DNA from 2 places in the Aliiroseovarius sp. genome. Region 2 is predicted to be linked to the other one. Evidence: riboswitches for the same ligand, from Rfam matches in the RefSeq annotation. Region 2 holds a riboswitch; the other holds the start of a gene.
What was found. Region 2 has a riboswitch for cobalamin ahead of ACO07D_RS18615 (hypothetical protein). Riboswitches for the same ligand answer to the same signal wherever they lie in the genome.

Region 1 (3,405 bases), 2.9 Mb from region 2:
TGCCGCGAAAGCCCCCAGGTCACTGTCCGAGAAGGACAGCACGACCAGCTCCGCAGGGCTCTGACCGAGGTCCTGCGGGGTGTCGCTCTGATCGAGCCCGTGGCTTTCGCGGAAGACGACGTGCATCGGTGCTTAGGCCTCCAGCACAGAACGAATGGCGGCTTCGTTGATGTCGTGATGTTCGGCAATGACCACCAGCTGGGTGCGACGTTCCTGCGCCCCCCAAGGCTGGTCGAATTGCGCGCGGACCCGCGCGCCGACCGCCTGCACCAACATGCGCATCGGCTTGCCTTCGACGGCGACATAGCCCTTCACGCGCAGGATCTTCTGCTCGCGGGCCAGACGTTCGATATTGCCTTGCAGCGTTTCGGGATTGGCGACCTCGCCCAGGTCGATGACGATCGAGTCGAAATCGTCATGTTCGTGGTCGTGATGGCCGTCATGGTGGCTGGGACGCGCGTCGAGGTCATCTTCGGCGGCGGCTTCCAGCCCCAGCACGACACGCGGGTCGACCACGCCTTCGCTCATCGGGATGATCGGCAGCTCGCGCGGGGCTTCGGCCTCAATCACGGCACGGGCCTTGGCGAGGCCCTCTTCGCCCGCCAGGTCGGCTTTGGACAGAAGCACGATATCGGCGCAGGAGACCTGATCCTCGAACACCTCGGACAGGGGCGTTTCGTGGTCCAGGCTATCATCGGCCTCGCGCTGGGCCTGAACGGCATCAAGGTCGGGGGCGAATTGGCCCGAGGCGACGGCCTCGGCATCGGCCAGCGCGATCACGCCGTCCACGGTGATGCGCGACTTGATTGCGGGCCAGTCGAAGGCTTTCAGGAGCGGTTTCGGCAGCGCCAGGCCCGAGGTCTCGATCAGGATGTGATCGGGTTTTTCCGGCAGGGCCATCAGGGCTTCGATCGTGGGGATGAAATCATCGGCCACGGTGCAGCAGATGCAGCCGTTGGCCAGCTCCATGATGTTGTTTTCCGGGCAGTTCTCATCCGCGCAGCTCTTCAGGATGTCGCCATCCACGCCGGCGGTGCCGAATTCATTGACCAGAACCGCCAGGCGCTTGCCTTGGTTGTGGGTCATCAGGTGACGGATCAGCGTGGTCTTGCCGGAGCCGAGGAAGCCGGTGATCACGGTGACGGGGGTTTTCGACAGGTTGCTCATTCGGCGGCCTCCTTGGTGGATTTCTGCGGGGCTTGTGGGGGAATGCGGGCAATGGATTGCTTGCGGAAGATCTCGGGCCGTTCACGCCAGGGCACGACACCGTCGGTGGTGGCGGCATAGGCGGTCACGCCTTCAACGATGGCGGGTACATGGGTGTCCGGGTCCATGTCGCCGTAGATGTAGGTCCAGCGTTCAGCCCCGCCTTCGATCACCATGGAACAGCCGCGCGAGCAGGCGGACAGGCATTCGACAGGGCGGATGCGGACATGGTCGGGCAGGGCGCCGGATAGAGCATCATGCAGACGGGCCCCGGGGCGAGGGCCTTCGGCGTCAGTGGGGGCACCGGCGCGGCAGGTGGTGCAGACGGTGACGGTGACCTTGGCGTCAATTTCGGCCATGTCGTCCATTGTGCCTTCCCTTTCCAATCTGTGGCGAAAGGGGGCAGGCCAGCCAGGGAACCGGTCCGAGACCGCTGTTCCGACAAGCCGGTCGCGATACACCCCGTTCGCCCGTTACGTACAGTGCTGGCAGGTCTCCCGGCTTGCAGAGTTCGAAACGTGTGGACCCCGGGGGGTGTTGTTCCGATGGCCACCCACCTTCCCGACCCTGTGGGGCCAGTGGTCGGGTGACCTCTCTGTTCACGGTCGCGGGGGCGGCTGCGCCTCGGCCTGTGGTGGCCTGTCGCATTCCCTCTTCGCCTGCCTTACGACAGGAACCAGCTAGGCCAGATGTGGCCAAGTGCTTATTGTTGTCAAGCATCAAGGGGGTCGGATTGCTGCAGGAAAACGACATGTCGGGGCGTTACTGGCCGGGCCGGGGGGCTTTGGCCGCGAGTTACCGGATCATGTTCCCGTTGACGGCGATCTGGGCGGCGTTGTCGGTGGCAATCTGGCATGTCCTGCCGACGAGCCTGGACCAGGTTGCCGATCCCTATCTGTGGCATGTGCATGAGATGACATTCGGATTTGGCGCGGCGGCCCTGTTGGGGTACCTGCCATCGGCCTGCAGCAGCTGGACCGGGCGGGCGCCTGTGTCGGGTGCTGCGGTGGCTCTTCTGGCTGGGCTGTGGGGTGTGGCGCGCCTGTCTATGCTGATCTCGGACATGCTGCCTCTTGCCTGGCTCGCCAGTGCGAATGCCGCAGTGTTCTGGGCGCTGGCCCTGGTGCTGGCGCGTGAGGGGATTCGCGGCGCAACCGCCAAGATCTGGGCTTATGTCGGTTTTCTTTGTCTGGCCGGAGGCGCCTCTGGCACGGTGCTGGTCGGGTCAGTGCTGGGGGGCGGTTTCGACGCGGCGCCTCTGCTGGCGCCTCTGCTGTTTGCCGCCCTGCTGGTGGTGGTCGGCGGGCGTATGGTCTTCGGCTTTCTGAAGTCCGATGCCAGCCGACGCGGTCGGGCGGCCGGGAGGGACCTGCCGTTGCTTGGGTGGATCGGTGCCGCGGCGCTGGGGCTGGCAGCGGCTTTGCTGATCTGGGGCCGAGACGAACTGGCAGGGTTTGCGTTGTTGACCGCTGCCCTGTCCCAGGCCGTGCGCCTGCCCACATGGTCGCTTGGCCGGGCCCATAGGGAGCCCCTGTTGCTCATGTTGGCGCTTGGGTTCCTCTGGCTGCCACTGGGGTTGGGGCTGTGGGGCACGGCCCTGATCGGGGTGGACCTGGTCGCGTCCCCCAACGCGATCCATGCTATGATCATGGGGGCCATGTCATCGTTGATCATGGCTGTCGCCGCCCGCCCGGTGGCCCGGCGTGGCGCGCTGGGGCTGGAGGCCCGCCCCTGGATGCTGCCCGCCTTCGGGTGCCTTCAGGCGGCCATTGTGATGCGGGTGGCAGGTTGGCAGGACGCGGCCGTCCTGGCCTGGAGCTTGGCTTGGCTGCTGTTCTTGGCAGGTCTGCTTACCCGCTGTCACGATCCGGTGCCGCGCCCGATTTTCAGCGGATCGCGTCGGTGAAAGCCGCGCGATTGGTCGGTGGCAGCATTGACAGTGTGCGCGCGCTGCGCTTCTACTCCGTTTCCGACCAGACAGGACACGAGGCCGCCCATGACCGACGATAACGCCCGCCACGCTGCAAAGATGGCCAAGAAAAAGGCCGCACGCGACCGCATGATGGAAACCAAGACCGGCGAGAAGGGGTTGGTGATCGTGCACACTGGTCCCGGCAAGGGCAAGTCGAGCTCGGGCTTCGGCATGATCCTGCGCTGTATCGCCCACGGCATGCCCTCGGCGGTGGTGCAGTTCATCAA
Region 2 (3,405 bases):
CGAACATGCCCGCAAGCGCGGCGCCGAGATCCTGGCCGAGGTGGTGGGCTTCGCGATGAGCTCGGATGCGTCCGACATTGTCATGCCCTCGAAACAGGGCGCGGCGCGCGCGATCCGGGGCGCGATGCAGGACGGGGCGTTGAACCCGGAAGATATCTGTTATGTCAACGCTCATGGTACCGGTACGGCGGCCAATGACAAGACCGAATGTGCGGCTGTGGCCGATGCCTTCGGGCATCACGCGGATGACCTGATGATCAGCTCGACCAAGTCGATGCATGGTCACCTGATTGGCGGCACCGGCGCGGTGGAACTGCTGGCCTGTATCATGGCCCTGCGCGAAGGGGTGATCGCCCCCACGATCGGCTATGAGGAGCCGGACCCGGAGTGTGCGCTGGATGTGGTGCCCAACGTGGCGCGCCAGATGGAATGCGAGGCGGTACTGTCCAATGCCTTCGCCTTTGGCGGGCTGAACGCGGTGTTGGCCTTGCGAAAGGTGGCGTGAGGGACGCTTTCCCCGTTGTGGTCCATTAAAAGGGATCCAATAAAAAAACGCCGCCCCGAGGGCGGCGTTTTCGTGTCTGGGCCTGTGGCGGCTTATTGCTGCGGCAGAACCGGCGGCTGCAGCGAGTCAAAGGCGGCGGTGAAGCCGGTCAGCGAGATCGGCAGCTGCACGCGCTGGTCCGGTGCGACGGCGGGCACGATAGTGGCGGTCGCCACGCTACCGGCCTTCATTGCCGCGATATCCGCGGGGCCAAAACCCAGCTGAACCAGGCAGCCCTGTGCGGTGCAGACGCGGAAGGCGTATTCCTTGCCACCGCCACTGTCCACGGCAATGGTCAGCTTTTCGGTCAGCAGTGTTTCCAGGGGGGCAACAAAGGTGGCCCCGGCCAGGGCCTGGCTGCCCTCGGGCAGGCGCACGATGTTGATCTCGGCGACTGGCGTTCCGTCCGCGTCCTTCAGCAGCTGATACATCTGACACGGATCGTCGCCGCCCGGGTTGTGGGCGCAGCGGCGCTCCCAATCGCCATGAACCTCGGCGACATAAATCTGGCCGGGCTGGCGTTCCGCATCGGTGCCCATGTCCAGACCGGTCACACCGGCGTCGGCTTCGGCCTCGGCCTCAGCTGCGGCGTCTTCACCTTCGGCCGGGGCGGCCTCGCCGCTGTCCTGTGCCCAGCCGGTCGAAGCGGTGCTCAGCGCAAACAGTGCGGCCAGGGTAAGCGGTTTCAACAGATCTGCCTTCATGTGCAATGTCCTGTGTTTATCATGAACCTGTTCGGACGGATGCTTAACATGGCTGGAACAGGCTGTCAGGCGCAAAACGACTGCCTGACGCGCCATGGGGGAATTCCGCGTGTCCCCGGCCGTTCAGTGTTTGCTTGCCGCGTTCCGGACGGGAGGTGACGCAAATTCGCCTGACACCACGACCTGCCCGTGTTAGAGCGCAGAGGATGGTTTCGTTCGGCGCGCCCTGCGTGTCGGACGATCAGGGAACACGGTGCGGCGCCCACGATCCGTTCAACGGCGCCAATTCCGCGACTGCCCCCGCAACTGTAGGCGGCGAGCACCCCGGCATGACCACTGATCCGAGGCTTTCGAGCAGAGGATCGGGAAGGGCCGGGCGAGCCATGACCCGCAAGTCAGGAGACCTGCCATCGCCTGTAGACAACCCGGGCGGGGTGCCCCGGCGTGGATGATCCGTCCGCCCGTAAACCCCGTTTCAACGCGCGGAGGGCGACATGACCCGGAAAGACGAAACGATCATCTGCACCACCTGTCCGATCACAGGCGGGGCCTGCCTGCAGGGCCATGCTCTGTTGACACGATTGAGCGCTGCCATCGGTGCGGCGGGCGACACGCTGGACGAGGAATTCGAAATCTCCGGCGCGGCGGATGTGGCGGGCTGCGGGCGGCCCTGCCGCCTGGCTTGGCGCGCCACGCGGGACGAGGCCTGGCTGGCCGGGGATGTGGATGCGGACCTGTCCGAGGACGAGGTTTGGGCGGCGGCCAAGGCCGGGCGCGGCTTGGTCATTGCCACCCGTCAGGTCGAGATGGCGCTGAGTTGACACAAAGGTTGGTCGCGCCGCCGCTGGCGCACCCACCTGCCGGGAACGATATTCCGGCCCCCATCATTTTCTTGGAAAAAGCACAAAGAAAAAGGGCCCTGGATGAGGGCCCTTTCCTGATTTTTCACTCCCTGCCGGACCGGCCGGCTTATATTGTGTCGGAACGCTATGACGTTTGGTCGCATCGGTCAACAGGGGAAAGTGGTTGTTTTTCAACATTTTCGAAAAAAAGCCGCGCCCGGGGGCGCGGCCAGTCTGACAGGGAGGAAGTCATCCGGGCGAAAGAGGACACTGCCCGGATGATTTCACCCTAGCGCAGAAGGGTTAATTTTGTATTTTCAACCCAGAAGTTTTCCACAGGAAGTAGAGGCGGGCTCATGGGCAGCGATATGGACGGGCGCATTTTCATTGGCGGCGGCGGGGCTGAATACGTTGAAAAACAAGGACTATTGCTGAAGTATGCCAACCGCCACGGGCTGATCGCGGGGGCTACCGGCACCGGCAAGACCGTCACTCTGCAGATCCTGGCCGAAGGCTTTGCTGCCCAGGGCGTGCCGGTTTTCCTGTCGGATGTGAAAGGGGACCTGTCGGGCCTGGCGGCCGCGGGCTCGGAGGGGTTCAAGCTGCATGACGCCTTCATGAAACGGGCGGGAACCATCGGCTTTGACGACTATAAGTATGGTGCCTTCCCGGTGACTTTCTGGGATCTCTATGGCGACCAGGGGCACCCGATCCGCACCACCGTGTCCGAGATGGGGCCGCTGCTGCTGTCGCAGCTGCTGGAACTGACCGAGGCGCAGGAAGGTGTGCTGAATATCGCCTTCCGCGTGGCGGATGAACAGGGGCTGCCTCTGCTGGACCTGAAGGACCTGCAGGCGCTGTTGGTCTGGGTTGGGCAGAACTCCAAGGACCTCAGCCTACGCTACGGCAATGTCTCCGCCAGCTCGGTTGGGGCGATCCAGCGGGCATTGCTGGTGCTGGAAAACCAGGGCGGCGCGCGGCTGTTCGGTGAACCGGCGCTGGAACTCAGCGACATCATGCGCACGGATACAGACGGGCGCGGGCGGATCTCGATCCTGGCGGCGGACAAGCTGATGGGCTCGCCGAAGCTTTACGCGACCTTCCTTCTGTGGCTGTTGTCGGAACTGTTCGAGGAACTGCCCGAGGTCGGGGATCCCGACAAGCCCAAGCTGGTCTTCTTCTTTGACGAGGCGCATCTGCTGTTCGATGACGCGCCCAAGGCGCTGCTGGACAAGGTGGAACAGGTGGCGCGGCTCATCCGGTCCAAGGGCGTGGGCGTCTATTTCTGCACCCAGAACCCGGCCGATGTGCCCGA

Region 1: linked by a shared signal. The riboswitch ahead of ACO07D_RS04340 (DUF1636 family protein) and the one ahead of ACO07D_RS18615 (hypothetical protein) in region 2 are both predicted to bind cobalamin.

The regions. Positions count from the first base shown of each region.
Region 1 covers NZ_CBDDIE010000003.1:644,318-647,722, reverse strand. The annotation lists gene cobN (cobaltochelatase subunit CobN) at 1-126, opposite strand, end outside; gene cobW (cobalamin biosynthesis protein CobW) at 133-1,167, opposite strand; gene ACO07D_RS04340 (DUF1636 family protein) at 1,164-1,574, opposite strand; cobalamin riboswitch at 1,677-1,902, opposite strand; gene ACO07D_RS04335 (NnrS family protein) at 1,958-3,112, shown strand; gene cobO (cob(I)yrinic acid a,c-diamide adenosyltransferase) at 3,203-3,405, shown strand, end outside.
Region 2 covers NZ_CBDDIE010000003.1:3,558,110-3,561,514, reverse strand. The annotation lists gene ACO07D_RS18625 (beta-ketoacyl-[acyl-carrier-protein] synthase family protein) at 1-505, shown strand, start outside; gene ACO07D_RS18620 (invasion associated locus B family protein) at 598-1,248, opposite strand; cobalamin riboswitch at 1,439-1,674, shown strand; gene ACO07D_RS18615 (hypothetical protein) at 1,743-2,069, shown strand; gene ACO07D_RS18610 (helicase HerA-like domain-containing protein) at 2,459-3,405, shown strand, end outside.